4 regions of the Streptomyces sp. NPDC057486 genome follow, and region 3 is predicted to be linked to each of the others. Evidence: riboswitches for the same ligand, from Rfam matches in the RefSeq annotation. Region 3 holds a riboswitch; each other region holds the start of a gene.
What was found. A riboswitch is a leader RNA that binds a small molecule or an ion and turns the genes downstream of it on or off. The one in region 3 is predicted to bind cobalamin.
Positions count from the first base shown of each region.

Region 1: another riboswitch for cobalamin. It lies ahead of ACFU6I_RS48065 (CbtB-domain containing protein); the one in region 3 lies ahead of ACFU6I_RS35860 (ribonucleoside-diphosphate reductase subunit alpha).
Region 2: another riboswitch for cobalamin. It lies ahead of ACFU6I_RS28460 (cobalamin biosynthesis protein); the one in region 3 lies ahead of ACFU6I_RS35860 (ribonucleoside-diphosphate reductase subunit alpha).
Region 4: another riboswitch for cobalamin. It lies ahead of ACFU6I_RS02115 (prenyltransferase/squalene oxidase repeat-containing protein); the one in region 3 lies ahead of ACFU6I_RS35860 (ribonucleoside-diphosphate reductase subunit alpha).

Region 1 is NZ_JBHVEE010000277.1:290-3,690, reverse strand. It holds gene ACFU6I_RS48080 (DUF6131 family protein) at 1-14, opposite strand, end outside; gene ACFU6I_RS48075 (Asp23/Gls24 family envelope stress response protein) at 224-715, opposite strand; gene ACFU6I_RS48070 (histidine phosphatase family protein) at 902-1,480, opposite strand; adenosylcobalamin (AdoCbl) riboswitch at 1,607-1,755, shown strand; gene ACFU6I_RS48065 (CbtB-domain containing protein) at 1,759-1,977, shown strand; gene ACFU6I_RS48060 (CbtA family protein) at 2,005-2,778, shown strand; gene ACFU6I_RS48055 (GNAT family N-acetyltransferase) at 2,846-3,401, opposite strand, start outside.
Region 2 is NZ_JBHVEE010000070.1:32,785-36,185, reverse strand. It holds partial or broken gene ACFU6I_RS28465 (cobyric acid synthase) at 1-949, opposite strand, end outside; gene ACFU6I_RS28460 (cobalamin biosynthesis protein) at 946-1,926, opposite strand; cobalamin riboswitch at 2,074-2,205, opposite strand; gene ACFU6I_RS28455 (hypothetical protein) at 2,358-2,591, opposite strand; gene ACFU6I_RS28450 (anion permease) at 2,604-3,401, opposite strand, start outside.
Region 3 is NZ_JBHVEE010000111.1:19,717-23,117, reverse strand. It holds gene mctP (monocarboxylate uptake permease MctP) at 1-807, shown strand, start outside; gene ACFU6I_RS35865 (GNAT family N-acetyltransferase) at 948-1,448, shown strand; cobalamin riboswitch at 1,488-1,626, shown strand; gene ACFU6I_RS35860 (ribonucleoside-diphosphate reductase subunit alpha) at 1,770-3,401, shown strand, end outside.
Region 4 is NZ_JBHVEE010000002.1:114,834-118,234, reverse strand. It holds gene ACFU6I_RS02125 (aldehyde dehydrogenase) at 1-226, opposite strand, end outside; gene ACFU6I_RS02120 (MBL fold metallo-hydrolase) at 453-1,490, shown strand; cobalamin riboswitch at 1,522-1,656, shown strand; gene ACFU6I_RS02115 (prenyltransferase/squalene oxidase repeat-containing protein) at 1,763-3,031, shown strand; gene ACFU6I_RS02110 (SCO2322 family protein) at 3,073-3,401, shown strand, end outside.

The DNA of each region.
Region 1 (3,401 bases), on a different contig from region 3:
CCGAGGACGATCATTGCGTCCCCCAATCTTTCAGGGCCACCTTCGAGTATGCGCCGGAGGGCATGTCCCGCGTGGTGGACGACCGCGCTGGCCCGTAGTGCCGTCCAAGGCCGGGAATCCCTGGCCGGGACCGCAGCGGATCACACGGGACAGCCGGGGTTCGGGGCCGACGAGGCGGTCCGACGGGCCCTCTCGACCACGCGCGATCCGGTCCGGCGAACCGCTACGCGACCCGCCTCTCCGGCTGCTGTTCCTCTTCCTCGTCGGGCAGCTTCACGTCGCTCACCAGGATGTTGACCTCCACGACCTCCAGACCGGTCATCCGCTCGATGGCGGCGATCACTTCGGTCCGGACGTCGCCCGTGAGCTCGACGATCGAGTACCCGTATTCGACGATGATCGACAGGTCGACCGCCGCCTGGACCTCGCCGACCTCGACCTTGACACCGCTGGTGACGGACTGACCTCCCGCTCCGGGAACCCGCTCCCGCACGGCCCCCATGCCGCGGGCGAATCCCCCTCCCATGCCCTGGACTCCGGGCACATCCCGGGCCGCCAGCCCGGCGATCTTCGCCACCACGCCGTCGGCGATCGTGGTTCGGCCCCGCGACCCGGGTTCCGTTCGGCGGTTTCCGCCGTGCGGTCCCGCTTCGTGCGTGGCCTCTGATTGCGAGCGGGTGGTTTCGGGCCGCTTCACCTGTGTTTGATCGGTCATGGTCGGTCGCCCTTCCGAAGAGACGGTGGGTTCGAACGCCTTGGCCATTTTACGTACCATTTGTCCACATTGCTCGAGCGGTACGGGTGTGTGGGCGGACCCACCGGCGGGCCCGCGCGGAGATGTGCTGTGACCTGACGCAACGGACGGGGTGGACGGTCCGGCGGTGCGAAGGACGACGCCGGGTCACGGGGCGACGGTTCCGGTGCTCAGGGACCGCCCGCAGCGCAGGTTCCAGCGGCCGGACCGGCCGGTGAGCTCGGTCAGCGTCAACGGGGCGACATCCAGCCGCCAGAACGCCTGCGGCGGAAGACCCAGCGCATGCACGATCGCAGCGCGCACCACTGCGGGTTCGACCACGGCGATCACGCGGCCGTCACCGGTGCCGTCCCGATGCAACGAGTCCAGCCAGCCGCCTACCCGCGTACACAGGTCCAGCAGCGACTCACCGCCGTGCGGTGCCGCCGAAGGGCCGGACAGCCAGTCCGAGACCGCCTCCGGCTCGGCCTCGCTCACCTCGGCCAGCCGCTGCCCGGTCCAGCGCCCCAAGTCCCAGCCACGGAGGGGTGGTTCGGGGTCGGACCGCAGCCCCAGCGCCTCGGCGGTCCCGGCGCACCGTTCGTCCGCGCCGTGCACCCGGCGGCCGGCGGCAGGCACCGCGTCCGCGGCCGCACGCGCCCGCCGGACACCGGACGCGTCGAGCGGGGCGTCACCGTCGAAACGGGCTTCGCGCAGCGCCGCATTGAGCGCCGGTGAGATCAACATCACCTGTATCGTCAACACCGGTGTCAACTCCCTGAACTGTGGACTCTCGGGTAAGCACACCATGGCCTCCGGGCCTTCCGGCCCCGCGGATGGCGCCATGGCGGCGGGTGCCCGCAGGCGGTATGGTCGCGACGAGCATGACGACGGTGTGATGGAAGTCCGGTGAGAATCCGGCACGGTCGCGCCACTGTGAACCCGTACCTGTACGGGAAGTCAGACCCGGCACTGTCGTCTCAGGCACCACGATCGGGACGCGTGTTCCCTCAGGAGGTTCTGCCATGGCACAGACTGCTGCCCCCGCAAGCGTCGCAACACCCGCTATCACCCCCATCTCGCTGAAGGCCATTGCCCCGTGGGCGGTCTTCTTCGGCATCCTCATGCTCGTCCTCCTGTACTTCGTCGGCGCCGAGCAGGGTGCCACCGCCCTCATTTCCGGCGAAGGTGTCCACGAGTGGGTTCACGACGGTCGCCACCTGCTCGGTTTCCCCTGCCACTGACACGCTGCGCACCTCAGGGGAACCCTCATGAACTCCATATCCGTCAGAGCCCTGCTCGTCCGCGGCATGCTGGCCGGACTTGTCGCGGGCGCGCTCGCTCTTGCCGTCGCCTACTTCCTCGGTGAGTCCCGGGTGGACGCGGCGATCGCCCTCGAAGAGGCTCACAGCCACGACCACGGCGGCGGCGAGGAGCTCGTCAGCCGCACCATGCAGTCCACCGCGGGTCTCGCCACCGGTGTCCTGGTCTTCGGCGTGGCTGTCGGCGGCATCGCCGCGCTGGTCTTCTGCTACGCCCTCGGCCGCATCGGCAGGTTCGGCCCGAGGGCCACGGCCGCATTGATCGCGTTCGGCGCCCTGCTGACCGTGTATGTCGTGCCGTTCCTCAAGTACCCGGCCAATCCGCCGGCTGTCGGAAACCCCGACACGATCGGCCAACGCACCACCCTGTTCTTCCTGATGGTCGCCCTCAGCGTGCTGCTGGCCGTCGCTGCCGTCATCTTCGGCAAGCGGCTGGCTCCCCGCCTCGGCAACTGGAACGCGTCCATCGCGGCGTCCGCCGCCTATGTGCTCGTCATCGGGCTGGCCTACGCCTTCCTGCCCTCGTTCAACGAGGTCGGAAAGGACTTCCCGGCGAGTCTGCTGTGGGAGTTCCGCCTCGCCACTCTCGCCGTTCAGGCCACGCTGTGGACCACTTTCGGTCTGGTCTTCGGCTATCTGACCGAGCGACTGCTGGTGCCGAAGACCGGTGCGGTGACGTCCGGGGGCGGTACCTCGTCCCATGCGGCCGCCGCTGCGGGCTGAGGCGCCGGCCGACTCGTCGGCCGTATGACGGCAGAACCCGCCGGAGCGTCCCGGCGGGTTCTGTCCCTTATACGGCGTCCGTCGCGGCGGTGGCTTCAGCCACGTACGTCACCTCTGTCGTGTCCGGCGCCTCCGGCGTGTCCGACCATTCGATGAGGAAGTACTTCACCCGGTCGTCCGCCCGGACGAAACGCATGCCTGCCGCCACCATGACGCGATGGGACGCGATGTTGTCGAGGTCGGCATCGCCGTTCACGGCGGCGATGCCCTCGTCGCGGGCGAACTCCAGCAGCGCCCGCAGCGCCTCGGAGGCGTACCCCTTGCCGCGCGCCGCAGGGGTCAGACCGTAGCCGATCGTCACCTGCCCCTCCGCGTTCGGAGCGCCGTGAAAACCCACTCCGCCTATGGCGTGTCCGTCCTGGCGGAGGCGGATCTCGTAGGCGCCGAACGGCTGGGGGTTGCCGGAGTCGGCGCAATGCTCCAAGAAATGCCTGGCCCCGGCCTTGTCGCCGTCGGTGGGGTACTCCGGTGCCCACAGGGCACCCGGCCCCGGACGGTGGGCCACTACGTTTTCCGCCTCGGCGGGACTCAACGGGTGGAGTACGAGTCGAGGTGTCACAAGA
Region 2 (3,401 bases), on a different contig from region 3:
AGGCCAGCGCCTTCACCGTCCCGCGCGTGCCGGGCACGATCACCAGATCCGCGTCGGTCAGCTCCTCCGCCCGGTCCACGAACCGGACCACGACACCCGGTTCGGCGGCCAGTGCGTCCACATCGGTGAAGTTCGACATCAGCGGTACGGCACACACCGCGACCCGCAGCACGTCCTCGCCGTGCGGCGGCGCGACGACCGACTCGCGTACGGCCCCGCGCAGCGAGACCCGCAGTCCGTCCTCCTCGTCGATGCCCAGACCGTGGGCGAACGGCAGCACTCCGTACGTCCGTCGCCCGGTCAGCCCGTGCAGCATGTCGAGACCCGGTTCCAGGAGCGACACGTCGCCGCGGAACTTGTTGACCAGATAGCCGGCGATCAGCGCCTGGTCCTCGGCGCCGAGCAGTGCCGTCGTGCCGAAGAACGAGGCGAAGACGCCACCGCGGTCGATGTCGCCGACGACGACGACGGGGAACCCCGCGGCCCGCGCGATCCCCATGTTCACGATGTCGGTGCGCCGCAGATTGATCTCGGCCGGGCTGCCCGCCCCCTCGCAGATCACGGCGTCATAGGTGCCCCGAAGCTGTTCCAGGCAGCCCACGACCGTACCGAACAGGGATTCCTGTCGCCCCCCGTGGTAACCGCGCGCGCTCATCTCGCCCACCGGCCTGCCCATCAGGACGACCTGACTGGACCGGTCGCTGCCGGGCTTGAGCAGCACCGGGTTCATCAGCGCGGTCGGTTCCACCCGGGCGGCCTGCGCCTGCATCGCCTGTGCTCGTCCGATCTCCGCGCCCTCGCGGGTCACGAACGAGTTCAGCGACATGTTCTGCGCCTTGAACGGCGCGACCTTGACGCCCTGGCGCACCAGCCACCGGCAGATGCCTGCGGTGACGACGCTCTTGCCCGCGTCCGACGTGGTTCCGGCGACCAGCAGTCCGCCGCTCATTTCCCGCTCCGTCCCGCGGCCGGACGCCGCCCCGGGGGCGACCACCGTCCCGCGATCAGCCGGCCCGCCGCGCACACGCCGAGGGCCAGCACCCCCACCCGGCGCGACAGCCGCACCGCGCGCTCGATGTCCCCGGTCTCCACCGCACGGCCGGTCGCGCCGTTCAGTACCGGCCGGTGCTCGACACGTCCGCCGTACGCGAGGGTCCCGCCGAGCCGTACGCCGAGCGCCCCCGCGAACGAGGCCTCCACCGGACCCGCGTTGGGGCTCGGATGCCTGCCCGCGTCCGCCCGCCAGGCCCGCAACGCTCGCCGTGGCTGCCCCCCGGCAACCACGGCGAGCACGGCGGTGAGCCGGGCGCCGGGCCAGCCCGCGACGTCGTCCAGGCGGGCCGAGGCCCAGCCGTAGCGCAGATGGCGGGGCGACTTGTGCCCGACCATCGCGTCGAGGGTGTTGACGGCGCGGAAGGCGACGAGTCCGGGTACGCCACCCAGCGCGCCCCACACCAGCGCGCCGACCACCGCGTCCGAGGTGTTCTCGGCCACGGACTCCACCACGGCGCGTGCGATCTGCGGCCCGTCGAGGGAGTGCGGGTCGCGCCCGCACAGATGGGGGAGCCGCTCCCGGGCCAGCTCGATGTCACCGGCGGCGAGCGCGCCGCCGACGGCGCGCGCCTCGCGACCCAGCGAGGTGCCGCCGACGACGGACCAGGTGGCGGCCGCGGTCAGGGCGACGGAGGCGGCGGGATGACGGCGTACGGCACGGGCGGCCAGCGCGGCTCCACCCGCGGCGCCTCCGGCGCAGACCAGGGTGTGCAGGGCGCCCCACCCGCGGTGGTCGCGCCACAGGCGCCGTTCGACGCCCGCCGCGGCCCGCCCGAAGGCGGCGACCGGATGCCCCCGGCGGGGATCACCGAGCAGCAGATCGCCGATCAGACCGGCGGCGGCGCCGTACGCGAAGATGCGGTCGGCTCGCACGGCTCAACCGGCCGAACTGCCTCGAAGAACCTTCGTACAGCCGGCTCCTGGTGGGAGCGGCACAGAAACGGCGGACGCACGGCAGCCGGGCATGGCGATATGTCCTCACTCAGGGTCCGCGCCCTGGTTCGACGTGACCGGCGGCGAGAGTCTCCTGGCTCCCGGATCCGCAGTTCCCCCGGCCTTCCAGCCCGCGTGCGCGAGCCGTGACTTCCGGTGTGGGGGACTGCTCCCCGGTGACAGTGGCGGGACCGCGCCGGATTCGCACCGGCTTCCTCTGCTGTCGCCGTAAATGGCTCCGGCAGTCCACCACGCTGCGCGAACGCCCGTCAACCTGGCGTTGACCTGCGGCGGTGCAGTGTGCGCAGACGCACATCGGGCCGGACACACGCGAGGTGTGTCCGGCCCGACGGGGGAGCGCGGGAAGGGGCTCAGGCGACGATCAGATAGATCCCGTACGCGACCGCGGCCGCGCAGAGCCCGAAGCAGAGGTACGCACCCGCACGGGCGAGCACGAGGGAGCCTCCGGCGGAGCCGCCCTGTGCGGCCGGTTCGGGCTGCTTGGAGAGTCCGACGATGCCCAGGGTGAAGAGGCCCACCAGTGCGACGGTGACGACGAGCGAGACGCCGAAAACGGAGCCGAGAGCTGCCCAGTCGATGTTCATGGTGATCTGTCCTTACACCGTGGCGGGCCGCGCCGGATCGGCGGCGACGGTTCCGGGCTGGGCCGGGATGGTGGTCTTGAGGTCCGTGGTGTCCACTGCCGTGGCGATCGCGGCCGCCCCGGTGGGCGGCGGGGTGACGGCCGCGATGGCGGTGGTGATGACACCCGCCGGTTCGGCGTCCTCGCCGTCGGGCGCGACATCGTCGTGCCCGACCGGCTTGCGCCGGGACAGCAGCCAGATCGCTCCGGAGCCCGCGACGAGCAGGACGGCGACGACGGCGACACCCCAGGTGCCCTGCTTGGTGAGGAACTCCGCGCCCGCGCCGACCAGACCCGCGGCCGGCAGGGTCAGACCCCAGGCGACGAACATCCGGGTGGCGGTGGACCAGCGGACCACACCGCCCCGGCGGCCGAGCCCCGCACCCATCACGGCGCCGGAGCAGGACTGGGTGGTGGAGAGGGAGAAGCCGAGGTGCGAGGAGGCCAGGATGACTGTGGCCGCGCTGGTCTGGGCGGCGAAGCCCTGCGGCGGCGTGAGCTCGGTGAGGCCGCTGCCCATGGTGCGGATGATGCGCCAGCCACCCAGGTAGGTGCCGAGTGCGATGGCCAGACCGGCGGAGACGATGACCCAGACCGGCGGGTTCGAGCCGGGGGACAGGACTCCACCGGTGACCAGGGCCAGGGTGATGATGCCCATGGTCTTCTGCGCGTCGTTGGTGCCGTGGGCGAGCGAGACCAGTCCGGCCGAGGCGATCTGGCCGGCCCGGTAGCCCTTGGCGGTGGCCTTCTCCTGGGCGTCGTTACGGATCCC
Region 3 (3,401 bases):
AGCCGTGAGGTGATCCGGCGGAACACCACGATCCTGCCGCTGTACTCGCTGATGCTGGGCCTGCTGGCGTTGCTCGGCTTCATGGCGATCGCCGCCGGAGTCAAGGTGGAGAACGGACAGTTGGCGATCCCGCAGCTGTTCGAGAACATGTTCCCCGACTGGTTCGCCGGTGTGGCGTTCGCCGCGATCGGCATCGGCGCGCTGGTGCCCGCCGCGATCATGTCGATCGCCGCGGCGAACCTCTTCACCCGGAACATCTACAAGGACTTCCTGAAGCCCGACGCGACCGCGGCCCAGGAGACCAAGGTCTCCAAGCTGGTGTCGCTGCTGGTGAAGGTCGGCGCGCTCGCCTTCGTCCTCACCATGGACAAGACGGTCGCGATCAACTTCCAGCTGCTCGGCGGGATCTGGATCCTGCAGACGTTCCCGGCGCTGGTCGGCGGCCTGTTCACCCGGTGGTTCCACCGCTGGGCGCTGCTCGCGGGCTGGGCGGTCGGCATGGTGTACGGCACGCTCGCCGCGTACGGAGTGGCGAGCCCGACCCAGGCGCACTTCGGCGGATCCTCGAAGGAGATCCCGGGGATCGGCGAGATCGGCTACATCGGTCTGACGGCGTTCGTGCTGAACGCCGTGGTGACCGTGGTGCTGACGATCGTCCTGAACGCGGTGAAGGCCCCGGCGGGGGTCGACGAGACCTCCCCCGCGGACTACACGGCGGACGCGGGCGACCCGGGCGTCCGGGTGGAACTCCCGTCGGCCCGGCCCGAGTCGAGCCCGTCACCCGACGCGAGCCCGTCCGCCGGCTAGTTCCGGTCTCAGCACTGGTGCCGCGACCGGCGGCGTCCGCCCCATGAGGAGCGTCGTCCGGTGCGTGCGATCGCAGGGCGCCGGACGGGCTGCACCCCAGCCCGTCCGGTGCCGTCCCACCCGTACGGCACACTCCCGGCATGGACCTTTCGATCCGCCCGATCTCCCCGACGGAACACACCGCCCTCGGGGAGATCACCGCCCACGCCTACCTCGACGACGGCCTGCTCGACCTCGGCGCCGACGACCCGTATCTCGAAACGCTCCGGGACGTCCCCCGTCGCGTCGCCGAGGCCGACGTGCTCGTCGCCGTCGGTGCCGACGGCACGCTCCTCGGCGGAGTCACCTACGCGCCGCCCGGCAATCCGTGGGCCGACATCGCCCGCCCCGACGAGGCCGAGTTCCGGATGCTCGCGGTCGCACGGAAGGCACGCGGCCACGGGGCGGGCGAGGCGCTCGTGCGGGCCTGTATCGACCGGGCACGGGCCACGGAGGGCGTCGCGCGGCTCGTCCTGTCCACCCAGCCGACCATGCTCGGCGCCCACCGGATCTACCATCGACTCGGCTTCGTACGCACGCCGGAACGGGACTGGGATCCCGTCGAAGGCCTCTCGCTCCTCACCTACAGCCTGAGCCTCTGAACCGATGCGACACAACATGTGGGGGCCGCCTCATCGGGCGGCCCCCACATGTATGCTCGTGCTCGCTGTCGCCGCAGGGAAATCCGGTGTGAATCCGGAACTGTCCCGCAACGGTGTATTCGGTGCCCTTTTGCGCACCCTGAAAGTCCGAGGACCTGCCGACAGCGCGTCCGGCTCGACCGATCCGGACGCCCAGACGTCCGGGCCTCGCGGATGGGCCGGTGGACGCCGCACGCAGGGCTGCCCTCCTTCTTCGGGCATGCCTCCGCGCGGCTGCCCCGCTCCCCCGCCGGCCCAGAGCCGAGCGAGGGAGAGCACCACGTGACCATCGCGCCAGCCGATCCGGCTTCAGTCGCCGAGTCCGCGGGAACCACGAACGACGGACCCGGGACCGCACTGCTGCGGACCCTGACCGACCTCACTGCCGATCTGCCCGACACCGACCCCGGCCGCGTCGCCGCCGCCGCGCTGCGCGGCCGCAACGCCGCGTCGGACGAGGCGGAGTTGCGCGCGCTGGCCACCGAGGCCGCCGCGGGTCTGATCGCCGAGGACCCCGCGTACTCCCGGCTCGCCGCCCGCCTCCTGACCCGCACCATCGCGGACGAGGCGGCCGGTCAGGGCGCGCTGTCGTTCTCCGCCTCGGTCGCCGTCGGCCACCGCGAGGGTCTGATCGCGGACCGCACGGCCGCTTTCGTGGCACTCCACGCGGCGCGGCTCGACGCGCTGGTCGAGCAGTCCCTCGCCGACGGCGCCGACGACCGGTTCGGCTACTTCGGGCTGCGGACGCTGCACAGCCGTTATCTCCTGCGCCACCCGCTCACCCGCCAGGTCATCGAGACGCCGCAGCACTTCATGCTGCGCGTCGCCGCCGGTCTCGCCGAGGACGAGTCGGTACGCGCACTGGACGAGGTCGCCTCGCTGTACGGCCTGATGAGCCGCCTCGACTACCTCCCCTCCTCCCCCACGCTCTTCAACTCCGGCACCCGGCACCCGCAGATGTCCTCCTGCTATCTGCTGGACTCGCCGCTGGACGAACTCGACTCGATCTACGACCGCTACCACCAGGTGGCACGGCTCTCCAAGCACGCGGGCGGCATCGGCCTGTCGTACTCCCGCATCCGCGCCCGCGGCTCGCTGATCCGCGGTACCAATGGGCACTCCAACGGCATCGTGCCGTTCCTGAAGACGCTCGACGCCTCGGTCGCCGCAGTGAACCAGGGCGGCCGCCGCAAGGGCGCCGCCGCCGTCTACCTGGAGACGTGGCACGCGGACATCGAGGAATTCCTGGAGCTGCGCGACAACACGGGCGAGGACCAGCGGCGTACGCACAACCTCAACCTGGCGCACTGGATCCCTGACGAGTTCATGCGCCGGGTCGACGCGGACGGCGACTGGTCGCTGTTCTCCCCCGCCGACGTGCCGGAACTGGTCGACCTGTGGGGCGACGAGTTCGACGCCGCGTACCGGGCCGCCGAGGCCAAGGGCCTGGCCCGCAAGTCGATGCCCGCGCGTGAGCTGTACGGCCGGATGATGCGGACGCTCGCGCAGACAGGTCAGGGCTGGATGACGTTCAAGGACGCCTCCAACCGGACGGCCAATCAGACGGCGGAGCCGGGTCGCGTCGTCCACTCGTCGAACCTGTGCACCGAGATCCTCGAAGTCACCGACGACGGCGAGACCGCCGTCTGCAACCTCGGTTCGGTCAACCTCGGTTCGTTCGTGGCCGACGGCGACATCGACTGGGAGCGGCTGGACGCCACCGTCCGTACCGCCGTGACGTTCCTCGACCGGGTCGTCGACATCAACTTCTACCCGAGCGAGCAGGCCGGCCGCTCCAACGCCCGCTGGCGTCCGGTGGGGCTGGGCGCGATGGGGCTCCAGGACGTCTTCTTCCGGCTGCGGCTGCCGTTCGACTCCCCCGAGGCCCGCGCGCTCTCCACGAAGATCTCCGAG
Region 4 (3,401 bases), on a different contig from region 3:
TGATCACCTCGATCCGCTCGTTCAGGGACGCGCGCGGCCAGGGTCCTTCGTCGAAGGCCCGGCGGGCGGCGGCGACAGCCCGGTCCACATCCGCTTCACAGGCGTGCGGCACCCGGCCGATGACCTGCTCGGTGTGGGGCGATATCACCTGGATGACGTCCTGGCCGAGCGGATCGACCAACTCCCCGCCGATGAACAGTTTTCCGTGTTCCACAAGCTCGGTCATGGCTGCTGCCTCCCGCGACCCGGCACGTACCGACTCCACACCCGATGTCATATCTGACTCTGTGTCAGAACTGATACCAGTTCCAGTTCCAGGAGTCCACGCCCCGGACAGGGCCACTGCAACACCCCTGCAGGGATGGTCGACTTGGGCTACTAATGAAACAAGTTCTCGTTACAGTGGGGGTGGCACAGCGCGGCCAGGGGCCGACGCGAGAGATGGGGAGCCCATGACACAGGTGACCGAGCACGGCGGCGGCGTGTGGTCCATCAAGGTCCCGATCCCGGACAACCCGCTCGGCCACACCCTGGTGCATGTCCTCGACACCGATCGCGGGCCGGTCCTCGTCGACACCGGCTGGGACGACCCCGACGCCTGGGACACCCTGGCCGCCGGAGTCGCCGCCGTGGGTGTGGACATCGCCGGCATCCACGGCGTGGTCATCACCCACCACCATCCCGACCACCACGGACTCTCCGGACAGGTCCGCGAGGCGTCGGGGGCGTGGATCGCGATGCATGCCGCGGACACGGCGATCGTGCGCCGTACCCGTGAGTCCGAACCGGGCACCTGGCTGACCTACCTGGCGGCGAAGCTCGCCGCGGCCGGCGCACCCGAGGAGCACCTCGCCCCGCTGCGCGCCGCCCGCACGGGCGGCCGGATGCGCACGCTCCCCGGACTGCGCGCCGCCCTTCCGGACCGCGAGATCGTCCCCGGCGAGCTGCTCGACCTCGCGGGCCGGCGGCTCCGGGCGATCTGGACGCCGGGCCACACCCCCGGCCATGTCTGCCTGCACCTGGAGGAGGACCATCCGGCCGATCTGCCCGGCCGCGGCCGCCTCTTCTCCGGCGACCATCTGCTGCCCGGGATCAGCCCCCACATCGGGCTGTACGAAGACCCGGACGACGCGGCGGTCACCGACCCCCTGGGCGACTACCTGGACTCACTGGAGCGCATCGGCCGGCTCGGGGTCGCCGAGGTGCTGCCCGCCCACCAGCACGCGTTCACGGACGCGGCGGGGCGCGTACGGGAACTCCTCGACCATCACGAGGAGCGGCTGACCGGACTGCTCGCTCTGCTCGCCACCCCGTTGACGCCGTGGCAACTGGCCGAGCGGATGGAGTGGAACCGGCCCTGGGAACAGATCCCGTACGGCTCGCGGAACATCGCCGTCTCCGAGGCGGAGGCCCATGTGCGCCGGCTGGTGAAGCTGGGGCGCGCGGAGGCGGTGCCGGGCAGCGGGCCGGTGACGTACGTCGCGGTGTGAGGCGGCCCTCCGCCCGGAAGGGGCGGGCTATGCCCCGGTAGAATGTGCGAGTCGTCATCATGCCCGTTCAGGGGGAAGCCGGTGCAAATCCGGCACTGACCACGCAACCGTGAGCCGCCGACACAGCGGTGAGTCGGGCTGCCCTGTCCGCGGTCGTGACCGGCTCGCGTCACCGGAACCCCGGTGACCGGCACCGTCGAGGAATACGGGGCCGGAGCCTGGTGCCTGTGTGTGCCTGTGCCCGGTTCCCCACAGGAGAGGCCCAGCCCGCCATGACCGTACGCCGCAGCGCAGCAGCGCTCGCCGCCACCGCCACCGTGCTCTGTGCGGCCGCTGCCCCGGCCGCGGTCGCGGCGCCGTCTCCCTCCCCCACCCCGTCCGTCGCGCTGCCCTCCGGGCTGTACGGCACCAAGGACCCGACGTACGACGGGGTCTGGCGGCAGTCGCTGGCGTTCCTCGCCCAGCGCATCGAGGGGGTCGTGCCCGCGACGAAGTCGGTGGACTGGCTGATCGCCCAGCAGTGCGCGAACGGCGCCTACGCCTCGTACCGCGCCGATGTCTCCAAGCCGTGCGACGCCAAGACCATGCTGGACACCAATGCGACCGCCGCCGCGGTGCAGGCGCTGGCGGAAATCGGCGGGCACGGCGACATCGTCAACAACGGCGTCCGCTGGCTGAAGTCCATCCAGAACGAGGACGGCGGCTGGGGCTACAACCCGGGCTCCCCCAGCGACGCCAACTCCACCTCCGTCGTGATCGGCGCGCTGGCCCGGCAGGGCCAGCGGATCGGCGACATGACGAATCCGGGCGGCAAAACCCCGTACGACGCGCTGCTCGCGCTCGCGATCCCGTGCGGCGACAAGGACGGCGGCGCGTTCGCGTACCAGCCCGACAAGGCCGGGAAGCTCGCCGCGAACGCGGATGCCACCGCGGCCGCCGTACTCGGCTCGATGGGCAAGGGACTGGCCGCCGGGGACAACGCCGCGGTCGAGGGCAAGCCGCCGGCCTGCGGGACGAGCGACGTCGTCAAGCCGGAGCAGGCCGCCCGGAACGGCGCCTTCTACCTCGCGGACGCCCTCGCGAAGAACGGCAACCACCTGAACCTGCCGCCGATGCCGGGCGCCGACGACACCACCCCGCAGCCCGACGTCGGCAACACCGCGGACGCGGTCGTCGCCCTGGCCTCGGCCGGCCACAAGAACAAGGCGGCCGGCGCGGTCGGCTGGCTGCAGAAGAACTCCAGGAGCTGGGCCGAGGAGGGCGGCCCCGCCGCCTACGCCCAGCTGGTCCTGGCCGCGCACGCGACCGGCGCCGACGCCCACGACTTCGGCGGCGTCGACCTGATCCGGGAGCTGAACGCGAGCGGACCCGCGCCCGCCGCCGTCATCACGCCCAGTGAGACCCCGGACGACTTCTCGGCCGAGGCCGGCACCAGCGACGACGCCGGTCTCGGGGTGTGGTGGCTGGTCGGTATCGGCCTCGCCGCCGGTGCGGGCATCGGCTTCCTGATCAGCAGCCGCCGGAAGCCCCAGCAGCCGTGAACCGAGCGGGAAATCGTGCGGGGAATGCGTTCGGCGGACGGGTGGCCGTCGCGCTGCTGCTGGTGCTCGGCGCCGCTCTGACCGTGCTCGGCGCGGGCACCGCCCATGCGGCCGGCTACCGCTACTGGTCGTTCTGGGAGGGCAAGGGGTCCGGCTGGGCCTATGCCACCCAGGGCCCCTCGCTCGTCCGGCCCGCCGACGGGTCAGTGCAGGGCTTCCGGTTCTCCGTGAGCGAGGACTCCCAGGACTCGGCGAAGCCGCGCCGCACCCCCGACTTCGCGACCGTCTGCGCGGACACCCCCGCCAAGGGCGGCACCAAGCGCGTCGCGCTCGTCATCGACCCCGGCGCGCCGGCGGACGCCCCGGCCGG